3 regions of the Oleiphilus sp. HI0125 genome follow, and region 1 is predicted to be linked to each of the others. Evidence: riboswitches for the same ligand, from Rfam matches in the RefSeq annotation. Region 1 holds a riboswitch; each other region holds the start of a gene.
What was found. A riboswitch is a leader RNA that binds a small molecule or an ion and turns the genes downstream of it on or off. The one in region 1 is predicted to bind cobalamin.
Positions count from the first base shown of each region.

Region 2: another riboswitch for cobalamin. It lies ahead of A3762_RS28800 (cysteine-rich CWC family protein); the one in region 1 lies ahead of A3762_RS13090 (TonB-dependent siderophore receptor).
Region 3: another riboswitch for cobalamin. It lies ahead of A3762_RS09835 (ribonucleoside-diphosphate reductase subunit alpha); the one in region 1 lies ahead of A3762_RS13090 (TonB-dependent siderophore receptor).

Region 1 covers NZ_LWGF01000812.1:173-12,604, reverse strand. The annotation lists gene cobO (cob(I)yrinic acid a,c-diamide adenosyltransferase) at 1-69, opposite strand, end outside; gene A3762_RS13130 (cobalamin-binding protein) at 112-945, opposite strand; gene A3762_RS13125 (aminotransferase class I/II-fold pyridoxal phosphate-dependent enzyme) at 960-1,910, opposite strand; gene A3762_RS13120 (iron ABC transporter permease) at 1,976-2,959, opposite strand; gene A3762_RS13115 (ABC transporter ATP-binding protein) at 3,013-3,834, opposite strand; gene cbiB (adenosylcobinamide-phosphate synthase CbiB) at 3,840-4,874, opposite strand; gene cobU (bifunctional adenosylcobinamide kinase/adenosylcobinamide-phosphate guanylyltransferase) at 4,882-5,412, opposite strand; gene A3762_RS13100 (cobyric acid synthase) at 5,409-6,863, opposite strand; gene A3762_RS13095 (hypothetical protein) at 6,876-8,057, opposite strand; gene A3762_RS13090 (TonB-dependent siderophore receptor) at 8,071-10,011, opposite strand; cobalamin riboswitch at 10,117-10,323, opposite strand; gene A3762_RS13085 (energy transducer TonB) at 10,444-11,304, opposite strand; gene maoP (DUF413 domain-containing protein) at 11,413-11,760, opposite strand; gene A3762_RS28850 (methyltransferase domain-containing protein) at 12,198-12,323, opposite strand; partial or broken gene A3762_RS27590 (SAM-dependent methyltransferase) at 12,330-12,432, opposite strand, start outside.
Region 2 covers NZ_LWGF01000627.1:30-4,815, reverse strand. The annotation lists gene A3762_RS08215 (DUF1852 domain-containing protein) at 1-940, opposite strand, end outside; gene A3762_RS08210 (LysR family transcriptional regulator) at 1,095-2,003, opposite strand; gene A3762_RS08205 (NAD(P)H-flavin reductase) at 2,134-2,907, shown strand; gene A3762_RS28800 (cysteine-rich CWC family protein) at 2,920-3,141, opposite strand; cobalamin riboswitch at 3,303-3,528, opposite strand; gene A3762_RS08200 (hypothetical protein) at 3,642-3,977, opposite strand.
Region 3 covers NZ_LWGF01000681.1:2,701-15,132, reverse strand. The annotation lists gene A3762_RS09865 (ABC transporter permease) at 1-50, opposite strand, end outside; gene A3762_RS09860 (ABC transporter ATP-binding protein) at 70-1,152, opposite strand; gene A3762_RS09855 (extracellular solute-binding protein) at 1,235-2,308, opposite strand; gene A3762_RS09850 (DUF2750 domain-containing protein) at 2,942-3,325, opposite strand; gene A3762_RS09845 (VF530 family DNA-binding protein) at 3,318-3,578, opposite strand; gene A3762_RS09840 (Yip1 family protein) at 3,852-4,463, shown strand; cobalamin riboswitch at 4,627-4,848, shown strand; gene A3762_RS09835 (ribonucleoside-diphosphate reductase subunit alpha) at 5,013-7,931, shown strand; gene A3762_RS09830 (ribonucleotide-diphosphate reductase subunit beta) at 7,973-9,118, shown strand; gene A3762_RS09825 (DUF2750 domain-containing protein) at 9,194-9,577, opposite strand; gene A3762_RS09820 (MaoC family dehydratase) at 9,660-10,118, opposite strand; gene A3762_RS09815 (hypothetical protein) at 10,300-11,034, shown strand; gene A3762_RS09810 (hypothetical protein) at 11,089-11,655, shown strand; gene A3762_RS09805 (MAPEG family protein) at 11,694-12,098, opposite strand; gene gatB (Asp-tRNA(Asn)/Glu-tRNA(Gln) amidotransferase subunit GatB) at 12,268-12,432, opposite strand, start outside.

The sequences.
Region 1 (12,432 bases):
GTCTACTTTTTCTTTTTGCTTTTGCATCGCTTTCTTGTGGGATTCGTTTTTAGCATTCTCGTCTGTCATAAACCTTCTCTTACTTTGTTTAAAGCTACGCTTATCAATACGCTACTTTTTGATTTGTCTAATATCATCAAACACTTCGCAAATTTGCTGCATGCCATAGAGTGTTCGATATGAAAACCGGTGCAATAAGTCACCATTAAAAAATACGATATGATCGTTTTTAACCGCAGGAATCTCGGGCCAGTCATTCCACATATTCAAGTCCATTTCTGTACCGTGATGCGTTGGCACAACGATGACCTCTGGACGCAAATCAATCACGGATTCTAAACTTACTTGCGGGTAATCCATTGAAGGGTCGTCGAACACATTTACAGCACCGCAACCCGCGAACATTTGATTAATCCAACTCCCTGCGGCCATTGTACGTAATGGCTTAGACCACAATTGATAGAAGAAACTGACAGGTTTTCTAGACTGATAATTGTCACGTAAAGAATCTAGACGCTCCCGATAGTTTTGCGCCTGCACCTGAGCTTCAGCTGAACGTCCAACCTTATCGCCTATTCTCAATATCTCTTGCGGAATATCCTCGAGTTCTTTTGTTGTACTTTCATACACGACGATACCTAACTCTTTGATTCGTTCGATGTCTCGTGTTGGATTACCACTCTCCCAGGCAATCACTATATCTGGCTCAAGTTCAAGTACCCGGTCTATCTGGATAGCGGTATGCCCGCCGATCCTCGGAATCGATTTAGCCTCTTCTGGATAGTCCGCAAAATCGACCGTTCCGACAATCTTGTCACCTACGCCTAACAAAAAAAGTATCTCAACCGAATGCGGCGACAACGCAATAATACGTTCTACCTGTTTAGCATTCGCAACGATGGATACGAACAAGAGCAAAAACACAGAACCACTAAACTTAAGCACTAATATCTTCTCTATTAAAGGCGCGCGAGCGCAGTTTCTAGGTAATTTAATTCTGCTTCGTTTTTCGGAACAGAAACACGAAGGCCTAAACCGTTATCTAACAAACGGACATACACGCCATCACTCAGTAGGCGTTCGAATATAGTGAGTGCGTCAGGTGTTCTGATTATTGAAAATAGCTTTACTGCGCTGTTTACATCACTAAAGTATCGCCGTAACACAACATCTAATTTGCGAGACCAAACTGTCACTTCTTCACAAGCAGAACGCAACCATGCCTGATCTGCTACAACACGTTCAAACAGCGATAAAGATGGCCCGCTAATGCCCCACAATGGGATGTCACTCTTTACGACATGGCGTAACTGAGTAGAAACACCCACCGCTCCGATACGCGCGCCAGGAAGACCTGAAAATTTACCGAACGAGCGTAGAACAATTAAGTTCTCTAGCCCGGGCTGACCAACGTAACTCGACACGGAAAACTCATGATGAAAATCGACAAAAGCCTCATCAATGATCAACCATTTTCCAGCGGCGGTCATTCGCTCGGCTAACGTAATAATTTCTTTTGCGGTAAGGAAGTCTCCACTTGGATTATTTGGATTGATCACAACACAAATATCAACCGCTTCGATTAGTTCATTAGAAGCCAAGGCGTCATACTCATACAGTCGTGCATCCACTTTTTGCCAATGATAGCGATGTTCAGCATAACCTTCACTCGGCACCGCAACAGACAAAGACTTATCGAGCTGTTGCTTGAATAGCTTAGGCAGATACTCAATAGCCCACTGAGAACCTGGTGTCAGGAGGAAGTTCTCATTGTCATAGTATTGCGCAACCCTCTCTTTCAAAGAGGGCGAGATATTCGGGAGAGATTTCCATTGTTCTGGCTCGTTATCTAGTTTGTCATAGGCAAAAGGATTGACCGCACTCGATAAATCTAAAATGCTACCTTGCAAATCCCGCTCATATCTCAAGCACGAAAGGTCTCCACCATGTTTTGGCCTAGGTTTCGAAATATCAGTCATGAACGTGCATCTCTTCGCACTAGCACTAGTAAGAAAAAAGCACTCCCCAGCGCTGCTGTAATTACGCCAATTGGCAGCTCCGTTCCCTCGTGCAAGACCCGAGCAAGCACATCCACCCAAATCATGAAAATACCACCCACCATGGCCACAGCAACAAACAAGTTAACACGTAATCCAATGACTAATCTTCGAACAATATGAGGAATCATCAAGCCAACAAAACCGATGCCACCGCAATTTGCGACCAACACTGCGGTCATTAGCGAACTCATCACCAGCATCCCAAGACGTAAGCGTACGACATTAACACCAAGCGCCTTCGCATTTTCATCTCCAGCCAACATGGTTTTTAGAGGGCGAGAAAAGGCGAAGAAGCAAAGCAAGCTAATCAGTAAAACGACAATCACTGGTCCTATTGAAGCCCACTCCGCGCGAGCGAAGCTTCCTAAGGTCCAAAAGATAAGTGATGCAGCTGCCAAGGGATCAGACAAATACAAAACTAAACTTGTCGCCGCACTAAACATGAAGGATGTCGCGACACCCGCAAGCAACATGCGTTCAACGTTTCCGCTTCGCCCTGCCAGTGCGATGACGATTACTACCGAAAAAAGGCTGCCAGCAAACGCACCAACCGCAATACTATATTCTGAAAATCCAGAAATTGCCGATACGCTAGTGCCTGACAACGCCGCAATCACCAGCACAGCCCCAAAGGATGCACCGGAGGAAATACCAAACAAATATGGGTCTGACAGGGGATTTCTTGTGACGGTCTGAAGTACCGCACCAGCAAGGGACAAACCTGCTCCCGCAAGAAACGCCAATACCGCTCTTGGGGCACGTAACTCCCATATAATACGTTCACGTATCGCACTGATTTCAGATTCTTGGCCTGTCAGAAGGCTGAAAGTACTCGAAAGCACGTCATTAAAAGTAATGCTCGCCGCACCGAAGACGACAGAAACAAACAGACTGAACATGGCCACAGCCACGCAAAGGCTTATAAAAACTGTCGTTCGCGTTATGCCTATCATTAACGGTGAACTCCGTATTGAAAGGCGAAACTAACACGTGGATGATCGTATAAAGGATGGCGATCAACCACGCAGCATGTCCGATATACTTCACTAATAAGATCTTCTTTCAGCACATCCTCTGGAGAACCTTGGGCGCATAATTTTCCGTGATTTAAGACAATAATTTCATCACAAAACGCAGCCGCTAAATTCAAATCATGAAATGAAGCAAAGACCGTTACCGGAAGCGCCTTAACTTTACGAAGCACCTCTAATTGAAAATGAATATCTAAATGATTGGTCGGTTCATCCATGATGAGTAGCTGCGGCTTTTGGAGCAAGGCTCGTGCTAAATAAGCCCTTTGCTTTTCACCGCCCGACAGAACTGAAAAGGGCTTCTCTGCAAGTTCACTAAGCTCCATCTCTTTGAGGAGCTGCGCGATCAAGGCATCATCTCCTCGAGTATTCCATTCAAACAAACCCTTATGGGGCGTCAACCCTTGTGCGATAACATCATGAACACTTAAGCCCATATAGTCATTTTGTTCTTGAAGAATAACAGCGGTTTTTAGGGCAGATTGTTTCGCACTCAATTCCCAAACATTCTGTTCATCCACAAACACTTCGCCCTCAGAGGGTTTCGTTACGCGATAGACACATCTCATCAAAGAGGACTTCCCTGCGCCGTTTGGGCCAATAAGGCCAACAAACTTGCCCTTCTCGATTTTAAATGAGACATCATCAAGAATTTTTACTGGCGATGCTAATCCTCTGCTTGGTGCTGTCCAACTTAAATGTTCTACCCGCAACATCGTTGCATTTTTAATTTGCGAAGACATACCGCTCACCAGCGCAATACTAGTGACACTAGAAACAGCACAGAAAAGCCTAACATTAGGCACCTGTGTATCCAGAGAATCATTGTGATTGATCGCGTTAAATCGAGAGGTGTTGGCTCGGGGCCGGCTCCCAAAACTGGACGTATTTTAACTGAACCATCGTAGACAGCCCGACCTCCTAAGGAGACACCCAATGCTAGTGCACCAGCGGCCATCACTGGACCAGCGTTTGGGCTATACCAATTTCGCCCATTTCTTAATGCTTGTACAAAACGTCGAATTGAAATCGAAAAAATCAAAGCGCAAAGGCGTGCAGGAATATAACCAAGGACGTCGTCAACGCGCGCGGAGAAACGTCCAAAATAATTATACCGAGTGTTACGATAGCCCCACATTGAATCTAAGGTATTAGATACTTTAAAAAATACGGCACCAATCGGGCCTCCAATAAGGAACCAAAACAAAGGCGCAATCACTCCATCATTTTCGTTCTCGGTAAGTGTTTCAATCGCCGCTTTGGCAATCTCTGGTTCTTCAAGCGAACACGTATCGCGACTGACCACCCTTGAAAGAGCAACTCTAGCATTTTCAACATTTCCACTCGCGAGAGTGGTTTCGACTGAAGAAATGTGCTGAATCAAAGAGCGAGGAGCAATACATATATACAAGATAATGACTGACAGCATACCAAACCATACATGTACGTTATCACTCTCTATGATCGCTGACAGCGCCAACACCACTAGCAAAATACAAATAAACACTGAGCTATGCACAATAAATGCCGCACTCACACCCCTAATTAGCAATCGAGGTCTATTGTTATTCTCAGGATAAAAAGCTCGTTCAACGACCGCGATAAGATTTCCAAGGCCAACGATCGGATGATATTTTTTTGGCTCACCAAGTATCGAATCGAATACAAAAGCCAACAAGACACACATTGAAGCGTAAACCGGATTAGTAAAAATCGGGAAAAACGAAAGCTCAGCGAATGCGCTCAAGGTTGGCGAAAGCAGATCTGGTGATAAAAGAGACATAACCAGCTCACTTCACTGAAAGGGGTAAACCGGCGACGACTAAACTCACATGATCACAGATAGTCGCTAGGGATTGATGCAAGCGTCCAGCTTCATCACAAAAATCACGGGTAAGTTTATCCATACCAATGAGTCCCATATTGGTTTCATTAGACACCAAAATACAAGGTGTATCTGTCGTCTCTAGTTGCCCCTTAAACACAGAAATAAACGAATCTTTATGATCAACAACCTCAGGTTTTACAAGCAAATTGGTCAACCATAGTGTTAGGCAATCAATCACGATAACACCTACGCTAGGGTCTGCATCTAAATCTCTTAAAGCTTTAGCAAGATCGACAGGCTCTTCGATCACCACCCAATTATCCGGTCTCTGGATTTGATGCTTGCTAATACGCTGAGCCATTTCTTCGTCAAGAGCTTGTGCGGTTGCGACTAATGCAACGTTAAATTTAGTTTTGCTAGCTACATCTGCAGCAAGAGTCTCTGCATATCGACTTTTTCCAGACTTAACACCCCCAAGGACTAGATGCTTCATTCATCTAACTCCAAGAAACTGAGCACATTCTCCATATCGATGCTTTCATCAAATGCAACAGCCAAACGCTCAATTGAAGCCTCACGAACAGCTTGATAGTCAAGTTGTTCTTTAACTTTAAAGCCCGCCCAATTAAGCACAGAAGTAAGCGCATCAGGTGTATCTAAAAGACCATGCCAGTATGTCCCCGCAATATTTGAATCAAGGCTCACAGCGCCGTCTGAATTACCATTCTCATAGTGAATAAACGGCCTATCTAATGATTCACCATGCGTACGACCAGCATGTATCTCATAACCTTGGACGGCAACACCATCTGAGGCAAACTGCCCTCTTACCCGAACAAGCGCTTTTTCTTTTGTAAGCATTGTATGATGTTCCAAGAACCCAAAGCCCTGAGATAAACCTGGATCGCCTTCAATACCATCAGGATCGTCAATGCTTTGGCCCAGCATTTGATAACCGCCGCAGATGCCGAGTACTTTCCCACTGTATCGAAGATGTTTATTTATTGCATCTTCCCATCCTTGCTCACGCAAAAAGGCTAGATCAGCGCGAACCGACTTAGAACCAGGAAGGATAATTAAATCTGCAGGAGGAATGTCTCCATTCGAAGGAACATAAGTAAAGTTTATTTCTGGATGTAAACGCAAAGCCTCGAAATCTGTGTGATTACTAATGCGCGGAAGCACTGGCACTACAACACGAAACTCACCGTCTTGCTTCAAGTTGTCATCTGGCAACGCATCTTCTGCATCAATATTCAAACCATGAAGATAGGGCAAAACACCCAATACAGGTTTGCCAGTGCGCTGTTCTAACCATTCGAGTCCATTCTCTAAGAGTTTTATATCGCCCCGAAATCGATTAATCACAAAACCCACAACGCGATTTTGCTCACTTTCGCTAAGAAGATCTAAAGTCCCCACTAAGTGCGCGAACACACCTCCTTTATCGATGTCCGCGACAATAATGACAGGGCAATCAGCCGCTTCAGCAAAGCCCATGTTAGCGATATCTCGATCGCGAAGATTTATCTCGGCCGGGGAGCCTGCACCTTCCACAATGACACACTGATATTGTTCTTCGAGCCGCTGATGAGATTCGAGGACCGCGTCCATCGCCCGGGTTTTGTAACGGTGATAGCTGACTGCATCCATATCACCTTTAGCCTTACCGTGCACAATGACTTGTGCACCAATATCTGTATTGGGCTTCAGCAAGATCGGATTCATATCGGTATGAGGTTCAAGATGACAGGCCTGCGCTTGTAGGGCTTGCGCACGACCTATCTCTCCACCATCGGCGGTCACAGCGCTGTTCAGCGCCATGTTCTGAGGTTTGAACGGTACCACCGAAATTCCTCGGTGATACAGGCAACGACACAAGGCGGCGACGAGAGTGCTTTTACCTGCATCCGAGGTCGTGCCTTGTATCATTAATGTGGACATAAAATTCGTGTTTTAGTTAGTTGTATCGGCGAATTCAATTCTAACAGGATTACGAATAGTGTTGATGGTCGCCACCGATGAATCATCCGCTATGCTAATCACTTCTATACGAGGATCAACTGTATCGCCAAGTGCAACCCAAAGTTGGTTACTTGAATCAATCTCGATTGTTTTAATGTCTAAACCTGAAAATCCATCGTTCGGCGAAGCACTTACAGCTCCAGATGTTGGGTTAAACTGAATAAGGTCGTTATCCTGGAAAGCGTTATAACGAATTAAATATGCTTTGTTATCAGATGATGACACTTCAACTCCCGCAATTTGTGCATTTACGCTTGCATCATTATCGTCAACTAATAAGGTACTCAAGTAAGTCATGCCACGGATATCAACTTTCTCAATACCACCTGTAAGTTCAGCAGGGCGAGATCGATCTAATGAAGCATAACGACCTACCCCAGCGACATATATATAACCACCCACTACATCCATATCTTGGGCATTCTTGACGGTTAAGTCGTACGCTTCACCTGAACCATTCACGTCGACTTCAAGATTTGTCGACGGATCAATCACAAGAATTCGAGAGGTCTGCGGAACAAAAGATGAATCTTGGCCATTTAATAGAACGTACAGCAATCCATCTTTCACAAAACCATCCGATGCTCCGATTCCATTTCCAAAGCTATATTTCGAATAGTCTAAGCGATCTACGATAAAATCACTTTGTTGATTACTATCAGTAACGCTTGGATTAATCTCAATAATCTCATCAGTACCAAAAGGTAAAACATAAGCCTGTGTTTCAGATACAAACACCACCGTATATGGGTTTGGATTATCGCTATCATCCTTAGCCACAGAGTATTCCCAAATTGGGTTCTCGGCATCATCAAATGAGAATTTCGCTAAGTTGTTAATCCCGAAACGCCCCATGCGATAGAAATGATCGCCAAATGTTAGAAAGCGTACATCAGATAAATCTTGAGCAGCATAATCCGAAGAAATTTCGTAAGCTGGGATTGTATCAGTAAACTGAACAGCGCTTGATGTAAAGTCTGCTGATACCGTGGAAATTACCGCGCAGTCAAAACAGTCGACAGAGTTGTCAGTTGAATCACTACTTGAACATGCGCCAAGAAATGCCGAAATAGATACTAATGCGGTTGCTTTTATTAATTGTCTAGCATTCATTTTTTCAGTTCCTTTAATTGAAGGTATAGCTATAGGTTAGGAAAGCTCGTCGTCCCGGACCCGGGTAACGATTAAAATCTTCGATTCTTTCATCTGTAATATTTTCTAAGGAAAGCCTTGCGTTGTGCTGACCCAAACGGCGCTCGATACTAACGTTAATCTGTTCATTTGTTGGCATCTCTGCAGACGCACTTCGATCATAATAACCACCATCTTGGCGTTGATACTCCAAATTTAGCTTGTAGTCGAACACCGAAAATTCATTTGAAATAGTCGCGGCAGATTCATACACGCCAGCGAGAGAGTTCCCCTTAAAAGCTGGGATATCAGACGTGTCTTCACTACTTTGCAAAGTCGCCCTTAACCCAGCTTTCCAAAATTCAGTCAATAGAATGCTCCCGTCTACTTCAAGACCATATATCTGCGCACTTGCAGCGTTTTCAGCGCGACCTATTCCGCGCGAATCGAAAATAACGACAATCGCATCTTTTAGTGATCTGTAAAACAAGGAGGAGTTAAGGTTGGAATTCCCCTGCAAAAACTGCAATCCAAGTTCCGCGTTGGTTGCATACTCTTCGACCAGCTCGTCATTGCCTAACAACGAACCGGTGTCGCCAAACAATTCGCTAAGTTTGGGCGGACGGACTTCGTGAGAGAGGCTTGCGGTGAGTGCGAGGGATGGAAAAAACGTGTAGCGCAGGCCGCTGTAAGCAGCGTAATAAGATTCAGTATTACTAACTGATTTTGGAATATCTTGATCGTCTTGCAAATAACGAAGACCAATCTTACCGGTTAGTTGTAAGGTACCCGCATAATTTAACCATTCATCTTGAGCAATCAATGATGTTTGCATGCGCGATGCATCCGTAGACGTGTTCTGAATAAGGTCTTCGTTTTCATATTTTTCAAAACGTAGCAGTGCGGCAATATTGAACAAATGATTACCCGAAGATAAAGCCCAGTCAGTTTTAACGCCTATATTAGATGACTCAGATTTCTCTAGATTTGCAGACAGACCAACTTTGTTTTCAGTGTCGTCATACTCGCCTTTCAACAGCGAACCATAAATCTGATAAGACGCTTTTAACCTAGTAGAAAGTTCATGATTCAACTTACTTTGAATAGATAGGGTTTCAACATCATATGTCGCCGAATTATCTTTGGCGTTTCGCGCAGTCGGCACGCCCTTAGAAGACTTCGAGTAGCGAACTACGTTATTGGCATCTAAAGACTTAGAGATATCTGTGACCGCAGATAAATGAATCGCTCCTTGCTCGTATTGTGCGTTTTGACGACGCTGTACCTCATCATCGAAAGGATTGTTAGGAGTCTGCCGATCATTTAAAAACTCATAGTCGTTGTCGCTAGAAACATACTCTGCATTAACAAGGTAATTTGTATCTCCAGAATGAAAAGCAGAGGTCAACGCGCCGAGATGGCTTTTGAACGATCCATAGCCCGCCCTCACAGTATGATAAGGCTTCGCAGCACCTTTTTTGCTTACGAGATTTATTGCACCACCAATTGATGACACGCCCAACTGCGCTGGGGTATTACCACGATATATTTCTATTCTCTCGATTGAGCTCAATTGAATATTGCCAAGATCAACAATTCCTCCGTGCGCATCATTCAATAACATGCCGTCGAGAAACACATTAACTTGTGCTGCACTAGACCCACGGATACTCACAGTCGAATAAGAACCTATCCCACCTACTTGACGAATTTGAACGCCACTCTGATCAGATAACACATCCGCGACATTAGAGAACTCATGACCAAACTCACTAGAACGAATTACTGTTGTATGACTTGAAGTATGCTCGGTATTGATATGATCGGCATCAAGCTTAGAAGCTGTCACCACAACGGTTTCATGCTCGACGGTTTCCTCAGCAACAGCAAACGTCGAAACAAGAAGTAGAGAAAGTAAAACTAAACGTAGACCCACGCACTTCACCAGCAATCGCGCAGAGAGAGAAGCAAAGAACAGTAATGGTTAACGAGCGACAATCTAGTTCGTTAGACATCAGTCCCAAATATCGCCCTCCGCAATATCTAAAAAATCACTTCAGGCCGGTCTCCGGGCTTACAAGTTGTCATTCGACTTAGTCGAACGGCCTTCCCATGCTTTACTGCACAGTGGCGAGGATGCCGACTTAACTTGCTTACCGTTGCGGGGGCAGCGTTGGACTTCAACCAACTTCCCGTTTCACTCGCTCACTAGATTTAGTGATTGAGCACCTCAAGCAGGGCTGCGACTTTACGCAGTTCACATTTTCAAGTCAATTGATTTATTAAAACTGGGGCAAGGAGTGACGGGACTAATGAAGTAACATGGTCGAGTGTACGAAGATCAGAACTGCAATGAAGAGCAAAACGTTTAGTCGAGCCTAAATGAGATGGGTACAGTAACATAGCCTCTCAACGAAGCTTCAGCCGCATCAGCAGGAGAGAAGCTCCAGCTTTCGTAAATAGTTGAATAAGCGGCAAAATCTAAAGCCGATACATTACTCGATTCTAGAATCTCTACGTAAGTCACCGAGCCCGTAACATCAACATGCACTCCTAGTAATACATCCCCTTCCCAACCACGCCTGCGCGCTAAGCTAGGATAAACTGGTCTGGGATTTGAAGGGCTACCTAGCACATAAGCTGGCGATCTAAATTGCTCTTTAGGCTCTTCAATTTTCTTGACCGGAGCCTTCTGCTCTTTTTGATCTTGTTGAGGCTGCTCTTTTGCTTTGCTTTCGGCAACTTTATTAGCAGGTTCACCCTTATCCGAATGATCACTGATGCTCGCTTCGGATTGCTTCGCAATTTTCTTCTTGGATGGAGCAACTGCTTGAATAGTCTCAACCGGTGATGATTTAGAAGGCTCGCTTTCTAAAATGGCTTCCGTTGACTTTTGAGGTTCGGGTTCGACAATCGGTTTCTCGACAGGCTTCACCACAGGATCGGGTTTCGATTTAGGGGTAAGATCTTCCTGTTTTGGCGATTCTTGACTGGCCGACAAGGGTTCAATAATAGACTCAGGAGTGGGTTCTAAAATGCGCTGAGACAAAGCAACGCGGTAGGTTGAATTATCGACGATATACGCCTTAGGCCCGAGCGTGTAAGAATAGAAAACGATGGCTAGCAACAGATGAACAATTACCGCTGCGACAAACGCCGACAGAAAACCGGCGTTCGGGTTATTCCAAACGCTTTTTGGCTTCCGATAATTGATGTAGTTTTGCAGCATAACCGCTCAAGCAAATGAATTTTGAGCGGCGAACTATACAAAAACACCAATTACGAACGCAAGACGTTGACCCAAAGCACCATACTTTGATCTGTATCGCAGGCTGACTTAACTCAATAAGTCTTTAGCATAAACTCTGCCTTCAGATGATGCTAAATTTCCACTTGATGCAAAGCTGAACACACAGCGTTTGCGACCAATAAAATCAGAGTACTTCATCCAGACTTTTTCAAATTCAGTCTCGGCGTCGCGTTCACCGCGGCACACTGCAATCAGCTGTTTTTGAGCCTTTCCCTTTGGCTCTATTTCTCCGGCAATAAGACTGTTTGCGCAGCAGCCTCCTCGTGTTAGTAGATCTGACTCATTACGAGAAAAATTCCCACTGCGACTAAAACCATGTGGAAAATTCTTGTCGTCACGAAATGCCTTACCCGATACCAAGCTTTTATCTAGCATCGCTTACTCCCTTAAATTTATAGAGCTCTTCCGGCTCAAATTATTGTTATACGCTGACTACTCCCTAGCTGCCTCGTATTCTCAACGATCTAAACACCGATTGATGTGACGAACATTCAATACGGCTACATGTGGCCACATTGCACAATAATCTTTACAAAAACTTTACAGCGGCAACAAATGTGGACAGCTCAAAAAGCAAACAAATTCCGTGCCGATTTCAGTTATGAGACGGACGCTTCACCCATATAGACGAAACCCGCGAAAGACGGCGTTTTAGGAACGTTTATTTTAGAAAGCTCATTTATTTGAAAGCCCGCATCACTAATCAGCAGATCAATAGAGCGATTAAGCTGATAGCCGCCGGCTAATTTAGACCAAAGGGGATTAATTCTGTTTTGCCACTTTTGAACGTTTAGATCTGCAGAAAGACCGTGCTAACAGAAAAGTAGCTTGCCATTTGGTTTCAATACGCGCCGCATCTGTACAAGTGCTGACGTCGTATCCACAATGGTGCACAAGGTAAAAGTAAGAAGAACTGTATCAACACTTTCATCATCCAAAGGAATTTACTCGCCAGGCAAGTCTAGCCATCGCCAGTCAATTCCGCTCTGGGCTACGTTACTCTTAGCCTTATTATACATTCCTATTGAAGGTTCAAGCCCCCAAACA
Region 2 (4,786 bases), on a different contig from region 1:
TCTGGTAGGGCTTTATAAAATTCTCCTCAGCAAACTTCCCTTGCTTGATGGCTAACTGACTACGTTCCTGTCTGTCATAAACAATTTGCGTTAAGGAATGATCTGAATGCTTCAATTTTGGCTGATAGTGATTACCCGCCACCGCGTTAGCGTTGTAGATTTCAGGCCGATAGATTTTCTGGAAGGTCTCCATCGTACTGATGGTACTGATCAACTCTAGATTGGTGTAATCGCTAAGCAAATCGCCAAAGAAGTAGAACGCAAGCGGCGCGACACTGTTTGGTGGCATAAAATAACGCACTTCAAAGCCCATCTTTTTGAAGTATTGTTCAGTCAAAGAAGATTCGTTTGGTAAGTATTCAATGCCTAAGACAGGATGACCGTTTTCTGTACGTTGATAAATTTTATTATCAGACACACTCAGACAGATAACAGGCAGCTTGTTAAAGTTCTTTTTGTAAGTATCAGAGCAGATAAAATCTTTGAATAGATTGCCATGTAGATCGCCAAAGTTATCAGGAATACTAAAATGATCCTGGTCTTTATTATGATCCAAAAGCAGCACGCTAAAATCATAATCCCGAACGTAAGATGAGAAGTTATTCCCTACAATGCCTTCAATTCTCTTATTCGTAAGGCGGTCAACAACATAAGTCTTGAGAATTTCTATCGATGGAAATTTTTCACCATTTCCTTCGATATCCATGTCGACCGATACAATCTCCAAGTCAACTGAATAGCGATCACCTTTTGGGTTGTCCCAATTAGCGAGAGCGTTGAATCGGCTATCCACCATTCTCAAGGCGTTTCGCAGATTCTCTTGACGGCTTTCACCTCTCGCCAGGTTTGCGAAATTAGTTGTGATTCGAGTACCGTCTGATGGACGATAGTGTTCATCAAACTGAATTGTCTTAATTGTGTATGTAAACCCTTTACTCATGGTGACCTGACCTCCCGTATACATGCTATGCCGCATTTAAAACTGTATATAGTTATACCCAGATCAAATCATGAATAAAATTGATTTTATTTCATTATTTTATGAGTTTTTATCATACTTAATTGGGGCGAGAGGATAGAACCTAGCGAAAAACCTAGGTTTTACCGGTTGATATCGGATATTCGTAGCCACGTGCCATTTCAATAAATGCATTGAGATACTTAATATCGCCATCACTTTCGCGCGTCCCCACGAATATCTGCTTGGCAATGCCCTCTCTACCTAAACGCACCACACTTAAAGGAAGCTTTTTACAATACTCCTCTGCTAACCAACGTGGCAGAGCAGCCACACCGCGCCCACAAGCGACCATCTGTAACATGATCTCGGTCGTCTCACTGGTTTTGTGAAGTCTGGGCACGACACCCGCCGGATTAAGGAACTGGCTATAAATATCGAGTCGATCAGTGGCGACCGGATAGGTCAGTAAAACCTGGTCTCTTAAATCTTCTGCTTCTGCATATTGGCATCCAACTAAATCGTGCCCCCGAGGCACAACCAAGACCTGCTCATAATCAAATACAGGGGTGAAATTTAGGCCGCTTTTATAGAACGGATCTGGCGTCACCAATAGGTCAATTTCGTAATCTAACAGTGCGCCGACACCACCAAACTGGAACTTCTGTTTTACATCTACATCCACATCTGGCCACGCATCCAAGAACGGAGAAACGATTTTTAACAACCATTGATAACAAGGATGGCATTCCATACCAATTCGCAATGTGCCTCGCTCACCTTGCGCCATTTGCTTGAGCTTTTCTTCAGCATGATCTAGCAAGGGAAGCACGCGATTCGCGATATTTAATAGATAACGACCTGACTGAGTGAGACGCAAACTGCGCCCTTCTCGCAACCAAATTTCGGCGCCGAGATTATCTTCCAGCTTTCGCATCGTGTGACTTAAAGCGGATTGCGTCACGCAAAGCGCTTTAGCAGCCGCCGTTAATGATCCGTTCTGTTCAACGGCGTGCAGAATTCTAAGGTGAGTACGTTCAATCATCGTTAAGTTCAGCAAACATCATACATGAGAAATATTAATCGGTACGTGAAAATATACCATTTTTACTCATCACAAAAGTCCTCTAAGCTTGCTAGAACTCGATTATTGAAATAGTAATGATGGCTTTGATATGAACAAAGTTGCGAATAAAGTTACGCATGAATGTCAGGTCTTGAGCGTAGAACCCTTGACCAAAGATACCCTAGAGATCGAATTACTTTCTCCCGTCGGCACCTCGCTGAATTATCATGCAGGGCAGTATCTGCAGCTGGAACTCGATCTAAATGATGATGGAGAACCACAAGCGTTTTTTTATACCATTGCGAATCGTTGCGACCCAAACCAAGCTCGTCGAATACAACTGTATATTCAGAATGGTAGTGAGTTAGCCGGTAGAATATTGAAACACCTTACAAAATGTCTTATCGATAGGGCATCAGTGTCCGTGACCTTACCGATGGGGCAGGCTTTTTTGCAAACCAACCTTAATCAAAGGCATCTATTGATCGCCTCGGGATCAGGTATCGCGAAGATTAAATGCTTAACCGAAGAGGCTCTTACAAGACAACCTAAAGCACTGATCAATATCTATTGGTCGAATAGACATATCGACGACTTCTATCTGCTAAACCAATTTCAAGGCTGGGCAAAACAACATAAGAACCTCACCTTTACGCCGATCTTAGAAACAGAAAATAGTGAATGGAATGGCCGCTCCGGTTATATCTATGAGGTGATTGAGCATGATTTTGAAGACCTCGACAATACCAAGGTTTATTTATGCGGATCGCCCCAAATGGTATACGGCACTATCGATAAACTTGAATCCAAAGGCCTTAACGAAGCAAATTGCTACTCCGATGTTTTTGAATACGCGCCTAGAGAACGACGAATAGCAATTTAGGAATTGGACAGTTCAGTTCAACGCCCTTGCCCTATAGGAAGGGTTCTCTGGTAACAATGTTTTAATCTCAAGCAAACACGCATGGCACAAGCAGCCTTGCCAATGTTCCGAAATAAACGCCATTTGTTCTCTAGATAAGTGGACATCGCTACAGTGGCAAATTGTGATTGATCCCATTTTACATTCAAAGGGTGATCCACAACGGGGGCATTTGATTTCTTCATGGTTCGGCATATTTCTTTACAACGCAAATTGAACTCGGTAAACGGTCCTTTGCGAAAAAAGAAGAAACTACAGGAGGCAAGATAAGCGGTAACACTAAGCTTGCTTAAGGCAACTAAAACCTGTCTTTCTATACCTCATGATCGCGAAGGCATGAAAGTTCACCCAATAGTTTGTGGATGAACTGCGTTGGCAGGTCTTCGGACTTAAGGGCAAATAAGCTGAGCTTAGTTTTCTACGGCGACGGCTTCCCGGAGCTCTTTCCAGTGCCTGATCTTAATCTATATGAGATACCAATCGTGTCGCTTTCGTTCCCTATTACCGCTGCGCGTCAGTTCTGGATTCTCACCAGATTTCCTCTTAGCACAACCTGTAGATACCCTAAGGCATCTATTTAGTAGGCGTGAACCAATGCGGTACTGAATATAAGTTTACTGGCCTAATTATGCAACTAGTGGAGCACTAGTCGCCATGACTCAGCAATTCAAATTAAAGAAGCGTTGTGACTCTATCTATACCAGTTCTATAGGACCATGATCATCACAATGCCCGTTGTGCACGTGGTGTAACCTGCCATCCACTAAATAATCTATGTGATCTCCATGAGGCACCGCTTCGTGGCCACAACCTGGACCATGAACATGATCTCCGCAGGAGTGTAAAGGCTTACACCCATCTGGATTAGCGTCACTAACCTCGATGGTATGTTCATCGTAGTGATCTTCATGAGGGTGGTGTAGATGCCCGTCATGAATATAGTCGATATGATCGCCATGACGAATCGCAGTATGTCCACAGTTTGGGCCATGAGTGTGATCAGGGTGGGATGAAGTGTTTGAGCAAGACATAGTATTCCTCCACAATCCGAATATTAATCAGCGGTCTATGTCAGTTTAGTCGACTATGAATGCCTTAGTATCAAAAGTACTCAGGTGATAAGATCATTTTGTTATTACTAACATTGAGCTTCAGTCATTTAGTGCGCTTCTATCTTTAAGCACACATCGAAAAACAAGCGATTTTCAGGTCTGCAATGTCTGTTTAGGTAATTGAACTAGGTCAAAGTTAGACCAGAAAACTCGGCCAAATACTAAACCGATCCCTAATGACGGTTTAGGAGGTATTTCTACCAAATTGGAATGACCGCTTTCTCATGAAAGTGAATGCCCGCAAACCAAGATTTCTTTCCTGACTGAAGGTCCGCTTTCCTCTTTTAGCCAACGTACAGCACCAACTCATATAATATTGTTTTTGTTATTCTTTCTAAGTAAGGATTTTATAACTGAAGAACATCAATTATTTCCCTAATTTACTACATCGTCGAGACAAGATTTACAGCAAGAATTGATCTAGATAACGCATCGGATATATTGAACAGATGCTTATTACTTTTACCAAAATCAATAAACCACCATTCGTGTAAAACTTTTCGACAGTTTGAGAACTACGTTTTTTAGTGCTCTTAAACTATTGCTTTGTGGATTTTGTTGCCGGCATTTCCGTTTAGCTTATTCGTTAAAACAAGAAATAAAAACATGATCAAAAGTAGTACACTGCGCAACCAGACAAAACGGTAAACGAGGATAACGTGCAAGATATTTATATCATCCATGAAAATGAAGAGTGGGTCGTACCACTTCGCGCTGCATTTGCTGAG
Region 3 (12,432 bases), on a different contig from region 1:
AAAGGACTAAGCAGGAGTATCAGGGTGAGTCGTGTCTGGCTTGAGTTCATTTTATCTTTCCTAAAACGCTCAAGCTTGGTTCGTAAATACTTTGGCGATATCTGCTCGCCAGCTTAATGATAGTTTGTCGCCTGCCTTAAGATCTGAAAACTCACCTGTCTGAGGTAGGGAAACAATAATCTCTTCCGCATCGTTGTTGGTCATGATTGCGCGGCTCTTAGCACCGTCGAACAATACACTCTTTACAGATGCCTGGAGTTGATTATCCGCTGTAGTTTGCTCTTGTCCCAATGTGATGGATTCGGGACGAAGATAGATATTCACTGTTTGTCCGATTTCAAGATTGCTTGTCGTTTGGGTTTGAATCGATAAACCGCTCGTGGTGGTTAGTGTGGTGCGTTGAGAATCTTGTACGCTGACTGTAGCCTCCCAATGGTTACTTTCTCCAACAAAGTCGGCGACAAAGGGCGTTTGTGGTTCATAGTAAAGTTCTTGGGGCGTACCGACTTGTTCAAAGCGACCATGATTCATGACCGCAACTTGATCAGACATAACAAGCGCCTCTGACTGGTCATGCGTGATGTACACAAAGGTGGTATCAAACTGGCTTTGTAGTTGTTTTAGTTCAACCTTCATATGCTCGCGAAGTTTTAGATCGAGTGCTCCGAGCGGTTCATCAAGAAGAAGTACGGAGGGGTTGAGAATCATACAGCGTGCAATGGCAATACGTTGTTTTTGCCCGCCAGATAATTGATCAATACGTTTACTTCCTGCGTCTGGCAAACCAATACGCTCTAATGAATCTTTTACACGCTGATCAATCTCGGCTTTCGCCACTTTTCTGCGGCGAAGACCGTAAGCAATATTTTCTGCAACACTCATCATCGGGAACAGCGCTAAGTGCTGAAAAACGAGATTGACAGGGCGTTTGTTAGGCGGTGTCGAAAGGACAGATTTGCCTTTAATTTTTATGTCGCCCGAGGTCGGCTCGTAAAACCCTGCGATCATTCGTAATAGCGTGGTTTTCCCGCAGCCAGATGGGCCAAGAATTGAAAAGAAGGAACCTTTGGGTATGGAAAAAGATACATCGTCAACGGCAGTAAATTTATCAAATTGCTTTACTAAGTGTTGGCATTCTAAATCGCAGGACATTCGGGCGTTCCACTACATAAAAAGAGAACGTCGAGGTCTTTCGACCTCGACTCATTGCTTAAAATAATAGTCGTCGTAGTGACTATTTAGCGGCGTTGATTCTATCGAGGGCTTTACCTTCCATCGTTTCTAAACCAGCAGGTACGGTCGGGTACCATTTAATATTATCGATGTCAGCTTGGCTGAACGATGCTTTGAAGCGTTTTTGTAACTCGGGGTCTACTTCAACATCACCACCTTTAGATGCTGTGAAGTTACCTGCCACGTTCGTGATCATACTTGCGATTTTTGGTTGCATTACAAAGTTGATCCACTTGTATGCCGCGTCTTCTGCTTTGGTTTTACGTGGCAGCACAAAGGTATCGATCCAGCCGAGTGCACCAGAAGTTGGTGCAACGAAAGTAACGTTAGGTAGCTCTTTGTTTAGCTTCCAACCGCCTGTATCCCACGCCATTGCTGCAGTCGCTTCTCCAGAGCGGAGGAGATTCATGAGTGCATCACCTCCAGACCAGTACGTTTTAACATTGGCTTTACAAGAGATGAGCTTGTCAGTGACTTGATTGATGATGTCTTGGTATTTAGCTGTGTCGCCATATGCAGCAAATGGATCTAAGCCCATAGAGAAAGCAAAGCCAATCAGGGTAGGGCGCTTCAAACGATAAGAAACTTTACCCGCAACATCCGCGCTACATAGGTCCGCATAGTCTTTAACGCTTGCTGCCATTTTTGTATCAAGAACTAAGCCGCTAGTACCCCAAATATGCGGCACACCGTATACATCTCCGTCGAACATCGTGGTATTTTTTGTCGCTTCGAGCATGGAATCGATAAACAAGCTATTGTCGATTTTGCTCAAGTCAATCGGCTTGTAGATATCAAACTCCGCTTGCGCACCTGAAATACGATCTTGGCTTGGTTGCGCAAGGTCGAAACCAGATCCACCTGTCGCACGCAGTTTAGAAATCATATCTTCGTTGTTTGACTTAGTTACCTCAACGTCAATGCCAGTTTCGGCTTTAAATTGTGCGATAACTTCATCTGGAGCATATCCGCCCCAAGTTAAGAGCCGAAGCGTTTCCGCACTTGCGAATTGCGACGCTCCAAGCAAGATGGCTGCAGATACTGCACCAGTGGTAAGTTTCTTTATTGCTTTCATTCTGGATATTACCCCTTTTTATCGTATTGATTGCAGCCTCAATCGGTTGCTAGTAAAGACGACGCATCCGTGTTGGGAGGTTTCCCTATACAGCATAAGACACAAATGAAGCGTCGTGCCGAACTATAGTCGATAACATAGACAGTTTTGTGACAGCGAAAATGCGGTGATAAAACTATTTGGAAAAGATTATTACTTGTGGAGTTCGTGACTATTGGTAGTTTAATTCATCTGAATAAATACATTAAAGGAGGTATCTTTTGGAGTATGTCTAGGCAGGGACAAAAAAGGGGTATTAAGAGTCGCCACTATGGCTCTTAATTTGGTAATGGCCGTACTTAATGAAACTAATTTTTTGGGCTTTGAATTCATTGCTTGTGCTGTCCATATATTGGATTACGACTCACCGCCTGAGCCGGGGAAGAATAAATCAGCAAGAATTAATTTTCTTGATCATAAAGTGGCTGGACTGCTTATTTAATTTATCTTCTTCCGTACAATCGTGCAGTGCGAAGCAGCAGTGAATCAAGCGATAGCAGTGATTTCGATAGTCTAAGTAGTCATCAGCAATGAGTTCTTTCCATTGGCTAAATATATTTTCTAGCAAGGGGATTTCGGATGATATTTGCATGCTTATAAGCTCTTAAGTGCGTCTTTAATTTCATGTTTAAAATCGGTGGCGTCACATACCCATACGCTTGTATCAGCACCTGGGAACACACCAATTTCTATCTTTGCTTGATCTAGCTCTTCAGCAAGGTCATCAATAAACGTATCAACAGGAATCGCGATGGCCGTTACCTCTTGATCAAACTCAGAAATAGCAACGGCAGCTTCTTTACTCGGCCACATTGGAAGGTAGCTAAACGCGTCTTCTTCATAGTTGATCGTAATAAAGTCTTGCTGAGCATTAATTAATACCCAAAGCTGTTTATGCTCTAATATTTGTTCGATGGTGTAATCGTAGCGATCTTCAGGTTCCATCGCGCTAAGTTGTTCGAGGCTTTGTTTAGTCATGTTTTTTCCAATTTTCCCAAGGCGAAGGGGATGGGGTGTTAAAAGTAGACAAATAAAGCTGTTCTACTTTAGTACGAGCCCATGGCGTGCGACGCAAGAATTTTAGCGATGATTTAATCGATGGATCTTTCTTGAAGCAATTGATACTGACGCGGCTCGCTAATCCATCCCAACCATAATGCTCATAAAGTTTTTCTACAATCGTAGCCAGCGTGATGCCATGAAGAGGATTGTTTGGTTGTTCCTGACTCATGTGAGTGTCGTTTTCCTTTTGTTGAATGCAAAACACTATAGCTAAAAACAGCCGGTTCGTTGAAATTGCCTAGATTCTAAGTGGCGTAGAGGTCTTGCGGCAAGTGATGCATGAAATCGCTTATGCAAGAGGGAATTAGCATAGTTAACTAAGTGCTTGTATTCCTTTAGCGTCTAAACAGCATTTCTTTAAGTAAAAGTGATCTAAACAAGTGAATCTGATTGCGACTATCTTTATGTACTGTAAGAACGGAGCCCAGCGGAGGAGCTAACTATGTTGCTTTCACATATGTTTGGATTGGCCACTCACCCTACTAGAGAGTGGCAAGAAATCAAAAAAGAGCATTCCATGCCGACAAGGATCTTTGTCGCGTACACCTGCATATTGGCCGCCATCGGGCCTCTGTGTGCTTATTATTCTACCACTGTAGTTGGTTGGACAATCGGTGATGGGGCCGTCACGAAGTTGACCGCAGACAGCGCATTCCTCTTGTGCGGGTTAACATATCTAACGATGCTGCTGGGAGTATTTTTTATTGGCTACATGATCGACTGGATGGCTCAGACCTACGGAGCTGAGCATGACGAGCAAGCTGCAAACGGAATTGCACTCATGGCATACGCATGCACGCCTCTGTTTTTAGGTGGTTTTTCGCTGTTATATCCTGTCTTTTGGGTCAACGCCTTAGTATTTGTATTTGCTGCCGCATGCGCAGGGGTTCTTCTACACAAGGGTCTTCCGATCGTGATGCGTATTTCAGAAGATAGAGCGTTTTTCTTCGAAGGGGCGATTCTCGCAGTCGCGCTCGTTTATCTTGTCTCAACGCGTGTCGCAACGGTAATTATTTGGTCGTTGGGTATAGGGCCAGAATTTATTGGCGGATAATAGGTAGAGACTAAATCGAGCCGCAAATGCTCTCATGAGATTTGCGGCTTTTTTATACCTAAGATTCGTAGCCGGCATTGTTTTAAACAATATATTGTTGTTTGTTATTAAAAATGCCTATATATTGTGTTTTGCATTGGTTCACATCTACTAAATAGACACGTAAGAATGTCTCTGAATTAGTTGTGCTAAGAGAGAATCTGGTGAAAATCCAGAACTGACGCGCAGCGGTAATTGGGAACGAAAGCGACATAATGCGAAGCAAGATAGCTACACGCATTAGGCACTGGAACGTAAAATTCTGGGAAGTCGTCGCTGTAGGATAATCGTTAGATTTAACACACGCCCATAAGTCCGAAGACCTGCCAAAGCAACCCATTTATCACAAGATAAATGGGCTTTCATACCTTCGCGACTATAGGGTGATCGAAAGACAGCATTATTGGCAATGGCAGCTTTATTGGTTGTCTCACTGTGTGTGCTGTTCATATAGATTTTTATGGCGAAGGGTTATTGGTCTAGTTGACCGAAACGCGATGAGAATTAATTATGACAACTCCAAATGCACTCTCTGATCCTAATATCAAACCAGTCTCAAACACTTCTAATTTCCAGCTTAAAGTGATCAAGCGCGATGGGACTCTCGATTCATATAATAGTGACAAAATAGCAGTCGCAATCACCAAAGCAATATTGGCCGCAGAGGATCATGATCATGCGGATGCAAGCCACGTTAAGCAGCTTGCCGATCAGATTGTAAGTGGTATTCATGGTCGCTTTGAAAAGCAATATCCATCTGGCGGCTCGATCAATATCGAGGATATACAAGATCAAGTTGAGCTAGGCTTGATGCGTCAAGGGATGCAGAAAGTTGCACGGGCTTATGTTTTGTACCGTGAGGAGCACGCTCAGCAGCGTAAAGATCAACAGCCTAGCGAAGAGGCACATCCTCGCTTCAAAATGCAACGCAATGATGGCTCTGAGGCGCCATTAAACATTGGTCGTATTCGCGCTTTGATTTCTCAGGTGTGCAGAGGCCTTGAAGGCGTTGATGCAGATCATTTATTAGATTTGAGCTATCGCAACCTGTATCACGGCATTAAAGAGGAAGATATTGGTACAGCGCTTATTATGGCTGCGCGACCTTTGATCGAGTCAGAGCCGAATTATTCGTTTGTTAGTGCAAGGTTGTTGTTGGATTCGTTAATGAGCGAGGTGGGTAAGGCATTGAATGTTTACTTGCCTGCTGCGATAGAAGATGCGAGTAATGCGTATGCTGAAATATTCGAAGCGGGCATCCGTTTTGGCATTCAAGAAGAGCTTATCGATTCTAAGTTAGATTCCTTCAATATAGAGATGCTTGCCGATGCGCTCAAACCAGAGCGTGACAACCAGTTTACCTATTTAGGGTTACAGACTTTATACGATCGTTACTTTATTCATCATGAAGAAACGCGTATTGAATTGCCGCAAACCTTTTTTATGCGAGTCGCAATGGGGCTCGCGCTAAATGAGGATGACCCTACAGCGCGTGCAATTGAATTTTATGACCTCTTGTCATCGTTTGATTATATGAGCTCAACCCCCACCTTGTTCAATTCCGGAACGTTAAGACCTCAACTATCATCGTGCTATCTGACCACTGTTCCAGATGACTTGAGCGGTATATATGACGCTTTGCGTGACAATGCCTTGCTCTCAAAATGGGCAGGTGGATTGGGTAATGATTGGACTAATGTTCGCTCGCTAGGCGCGCACATCAAGGGAACTAATGGCCAGTCTCAGGGGGTCGTGCCGTTCCTTAAAGTTGTAAATGACACGGCTGTTGCAGTGAACCAAGGCGGTAAACGCAAAGGAGCCGTTTGTGCATACTTGGAAAGCTGGCATTTAGATATCGAAGACTTTCTCGATCTTAGAAAAAATACAGGGGATGAGAGACGTCGCACACACGATATGAACACCGCTAATTGGATTCCAGATCTTTTTATGAAGCGCGTGTTTGAGGAGCAAGATTGGACCTTGTTTTCTCCTAATGATGTTCCAGACCTGCACGACTTAACTGGTCAGGCATTTGAAAAGCGTTATGAAGAATATGAGCGTAAAGCTGAAATCGGGGAGATTAAACTCTCTAAGCGTATTCCCGCATTAGATCTATGGCGTAAAATGCTCTCGATGCTATTCGAAACTGGGCATCCATGGATTACTTTCAAAGATCCTTGCAACATTCGTTCGCCGCAGCAACACGTTGGCGTAGTGCATTCTTCCAATCTCTGCACGGAGATTACGCTCAATACCAGTGAAGATGAAATCGCCGTGTGCAATCTTGGTTCTATCAACCTTGTGAATCACATTCAGGACGGCGAGTTGGATAGAGAACGTCTCCAAAAGACGATCCGAACTGCTATCCGAATGCTTGATAATGTGGTCGACATTAATTACTACGCATGTCCACAGGCCGAAGCATCTAATTTACGACATCGTCCTATCGGCCTCGGTTTAATGGGTTTTCAGGATGCTTTATATAAACTGGGTATTCCTTACTCGAGTGCTGAAGCTGTTTATTTTGCTGATCAATCTATGGAGCTTATTTCGTACTATGCACTAGAAACTTCGAGTGCATTAGCAAAGGAACGTGGAGCCTATGAAAGTTTTGAAGGCTCACTATGGGATCAGGGCATTCTTCCTATCGACTCGCTTTATAAACTCAGCCAAGAGCGCGGCGAGCGTTATACCGTTTGTGATTACAGTCAAACCTTAGATTGGGATGGCCTGCGTCAGAAGATTAAAAAGGAGGGAATACGCAACTCAAATGTGATGGCTATCGCGCCAACCGCTACGATCTCCAACATTATTGGTGTGTCGCAATCGATTGAACCGACCTATCAAAATCTATTTGTTAAATCCAACCTGTCCGGTGAATTTACGGTTGTGAATCCATGGCTTGTTGAGGCGCTCAAACGTGAAAATCTTTGGGATGCAGCGATGGTCAATGATCTTAAATATTTCGATGGCAGTGTTAAGAAAATTGATCGTATTCCAGAGAACATCAAGGCACTGTATTCAACTGCTTTCGAGATAGAACCGCATTGGTTAGTGGAAGCGGCAGCACGTCGTCAGAAATGGATTGATCAAGCACAGAGCGTGAATCTTTATATGTCGGAACCCTCAGGTAAAAAGCTGGACAACCTCTACAAAACGGCGTGGAGCCGCGGTTTAAAAACGACCTATTACTTACGTTCGCTGGGTGCAACGCACACTGAGAAAAACAGCACGCCAGTTGATCAAGGGGTTGCTGAGCAAACTTCGACGGTAGTTGGAAGTGCTAGCCAAAACGAAGTTCAGGGAAGCTTATCAAATCACAATCCGCAGACTACTCAGAAAGCGGGAAATGATTTTGAGTTGGCGAAAGGGCAAGAAGCGCCAAAGATGTGTTCAATTCTCGAACCCGACTGCGAAGCTTGCCAATAAGTTTGAGCGCATTGAAACCGAATTATATTTGAGGACCGACTATGTCATTCACGAACAAAAAAACAAGTACAGCAACGCCAAATTGGGATGACCCGCTTGCAGCGGCAATCCCTTCACAGGCACAACCAAGTATCGTCACGAACATCGCAGATCATGCGAAAGAAGAGGAGTTCGTACTCGAAGCGCTTCCTCCCGTGCGTATGGAAGATAAGCGCGTTGTAAATGGCGAAGCTGATGTGAACCAACTCGCGCCATTCAAGTATCCTTGGGCTTGGCAATATTTCTTGAACGCTAACAAAAATCACTGGACGCCTTTAGACGTAAATATGTCGCAAGATGTTCATGACTATCACCATAAACTTACGGTCGAAGAGCGCCATGTTTTTGAGAACGTACTCGCGTATCTGACAACCTCAGATATCTTAGCGATGCGGAATATTGGCCTTGCGGTCATGGAGAAAATGAGCGCGCCAGAACTACAAATTTATCAAGCACGTCAGGTGTTTGAAGAGGCGATGCATACATGGACGTATCAGCACTGTATCGAAACCATTGGTTTGGATCAGAGTGAGATATACAACCGCTACCGTGTTGTTCCTGAAATCTACAGCAAGATTCGACTCGCAAATCGCCGCTTAAATGCAGTGTTGACGACAGAGATGGATCTTAAAAATCGTGATGATCTCGAACAGTTTATGCTCTCATATACCTTCTTTGCTGGCGTATTCGAAGGGTGTTGGTTCTATAACGGATTTAGCCCGATTTTTGCACTTCAACGACGTGGCTTAATGAAAGGCACGGCAGAGCAGTTGCAGTACATTATGCGAGACGAAGTAATGCACGCGGCGTTTGGTATTAAGGTGGTTAAACAGATTATGGTGGAAGAGAACATTTCTCTTGATCCAAAAGCTGTGAAACTAATGTGGGAAGAGTCTGAAGCGGCGGAAAAAGCCTATGCGGGTTATTTACTTCGAGATCCGATTTTGGGCTATACAGCAGAGGACCACGTTGAGCAATTCAGGTTTATTGCGAATCGAAGAGCGAAACAGTTAAAACTTGAGCAGCCATTTCCTGGTGCTCAAAACGCCTTACCTTGGTTGGATGAGCAAGCTGCCTTGCGTAAAGAGAAGAACTTCTTTGAAACGCGTGTCACTGAATATCAAACCGGCGCTTCATTATCGTGGTAGCGAATCATTAGAAGGCTGCTTAAGCGATTAATAGCAGATAAACTTAGTTGAATTTCGCAACAAGTTTATCTGCTACTAAAGATTTGCTAATTCTTCTTGTAGATCTTTTTTGAGAATATTTGGCTCTGTGACCCATATAGTCGAGTCTGTGCCAGGAAATACTCCAATCTCTAGTCCATCTTTTTCTAGACCGACGACCCATTTATTAAAGAAATCTGGAAGAGATATACTCAAGGCTTCAAGCTCTGATTCATTTTTTGCGTAGGCCAGAGCTAATTCTTCGGTCGGCCAAATCGGCAAGTACTCAAAATTTTCATCTTCAGAAAATATCTTTAGAAATTGCTTATCATTGTTCACGAGAATCCAGATCTCACGTTCCTCAACCACATAGCTTATGGTGAAGTCATAGCGACCTTCGCTATCCATTTCATAGATTGCTTGCATATTCTCTTGATCCATCTTTTAACTCTCTTTGCGATATACTTTTTAGCGAAGCGAACAAACGCTCGATACGTTTTAAATTTAAGTGGGATTATACGGCTTAGGCGACCATCTGCATCGCTATCCAAACCGCTTTTAAGGCAGGTTTCTTTTTGCCTTCAATTTCAATCGTGACATCCATTTTAAACATATAACGTCCCGGTGCTTTTTCTTCTGCATGTGTTAGCTTTGCTTGCGCACGAATACGACTACCTACTTTTACGGGATGTATAAAGCGTACTTTGTCGAATCCATAGTTCACACCCATGAAAGTACCCTCGATCATGTATGCAAAGCGTTGCGCGAAGTGCGGCAGCATCGATAGCGATAACAAACCATGAGCGATGGTCGATCCGAAAGGTGTGTTTTTCGCTTTCTCCTCATCAACGTGAATGAATTGGTGGTCGAGAGTGCAGTCAGCGAATTGATTGATTTGTTCTTGTGTTACGGTGAACCAGTCTGTCGGTGACATTTCTATACCGATGTAGTTATTCAGGTCTTCTTTTCTTATTACTTTCATCAACCGTCTCTGTATATTTTTACTGGTTTAGTTGCGGCGCGGTTAAGTCCAATATCTTAAATTGAGTGGTTTGAATCACCGTGTCAATGCTACAAAGATTGTCAGGACTGGTTATTTAATGATCTAATCCGAGCGATTCATCGTGATTTTCGAACAATAAAAAGCAAATACGGAGAATATCGTGATGGAGAGTCAGTTCAGCAGTATTAAGTATTATTCTTTGGGAGTTTTACTCCTGATTTTGTCAGTGATGGTTTCTAGCGCAAAAGCAGATGAAGCGCGTTTCTTTAATAAATTTGAGTGGCATGAAGTTAACGACGGCATCAACACAGGTTGGGAGCCATGGGCGGGGTTGGCCGCTGTCAGCTTGCGTGGAAATTTTTATGTTATTGGTGGTCGGATACCCAAACAGTTTCCTTTAGCGTTTGGCGATAGCGAATTTCGTAATGATGTCTGGAAGAGTGGCGATGCAGGCCAGACATGGTTGCCTGCTTCGCTAGATGGAGAGGCGCCTTGGGCCGCGCGCGCTGACTTTCAAGCTGTAACGAAAGGGCGTTACATGTATGTGATCGGGGGCCAAGATTCGACGGCAGTGCCGAATGATTGTCCACCAAGTGATGGAGGTCAGCCACTGTTTGATATTCCTAGCGATGGTGGATTCCCAAGTGACGGTGGGTTCCCTGGTGATGGTGCCAGCGGGCCTCCTGCGTTTCCATGTTTCCCTTTTAAACTGGCTTCAAACTTTTTCAACGACGTTTGGCGTAGTAAAGACGGCGCAAATTGGCAGCTCATGACAAATGATGCTGCTTGGTCTAAGCGTGCAGGCTTAAGCCCGGTATCGCACCGTGGCTACATCTATGTAATGGGTGGATCGTTTAATGATGATTTGTCGATTATTGTTCAAGCGGATCCTTAGCGTATCTACTACAACGATGTATACCGTTCAAGAGACGGCCGAAATTGGGAATTGATGACGGATTCCGCGCCTTGGACTCCACGTGCTGGAGGCATTGTTGTCAGCAAAGGCAAGTACATGTATATGCTTGGTGGAGAGGATGGCTTTACATGTGATTCGGGCGATCGTTGTCCGCCATATTACAACGATGTCTGGCGTAGTAAGAATGGTAAGCACTGGGAGTTTTTAACTGCTGACGCAGGTTGGGCTCCACGGCCGGGACATCAGTGCGAGGTACTCTTTGGTAGTTTTGTATGCTTTGGTGGCTTTGGTTTGAGTACTAATCCGCAGGACCCATTTGCAGCGGCTAATCCTATCGATGTTTGGGTGAGCAAAAATGGCCGAACGTGGAAACAGCTCTCAGGTCCGGCTGGACAACCTTGGAATACGCAGTTACCAGAAGATATTAAGTATGATCTAGCGGCATTTCCTGTGTATTTTGCGAATGGAAGGTTCCAGCCGAGTATCTTTACATTTGGTGGTGATCGAGAAACCTTTGATCCGTTCGATCCCATTGGATTTACGAAAGTCGATAATGATGTTTGGCAGTTCCGATATGACTGGGATTGGTGGAGACGATAGTACGTATGCAGAGGTCGCTGAAAAGCGGCCTTTTTTGTTTACAGGAAGTATTGGCTTAACCAATAACACACGATACCTATTTGCGCGCAAAAGCATAGAAAACGACACTGCACGATGATGTTACTTGATGAAGCTGCATGAAGAAGCGACTGTGCAATGCGCGCGGCTAACAAATATAGCGCGAGGCTGTTGGTGATTTCTTGGCTTGCTGTAGAGATAGAAAAGAGAAGAGTTCCACCTAGGAAGGGAAATGACTCATAGCAATTCGCATGGGCTCGACTGAGTCTTTCCATCAAGGGGGATATGTCGGCACCACTCAATGAGAAGCTGTTCACTGCTTTACCTGTTTTTACAACGACTATTGTTCGGTATATCTCAATTGCAATAACTAGAAATATAAACCAGCTGATAAATCCGAGAAGCGCGAGTTCTGTTTGTGTCATTACAAAGTCCTTGAATAAAAGAGCCAATGTAATGAGTGTCGCTCAAAAGTGGAGGGAAATAAATTACGTGAGAGGTAATATTTTTGAGTTTGAGTTTGAGCTTTAATGGCTGGGGTCAGAGTGAAAGCACTCTGACCCCAATCTAGGCCTACAAAATTTGAGAGCTAGACTAGTCGTTTAACTTCTTCGCGAGAATTTCGTTAAACAGTTTCGGGTTACCTTGACCTTTAGACGCTTTCATTAATGGGCCCATAAAGCTTCCCATCAATTTCTTACGTTTCTTTTCGTCGGCTGCTTTGTACTGCGCGATTTGATCAGCCATACCTGCAAGCAC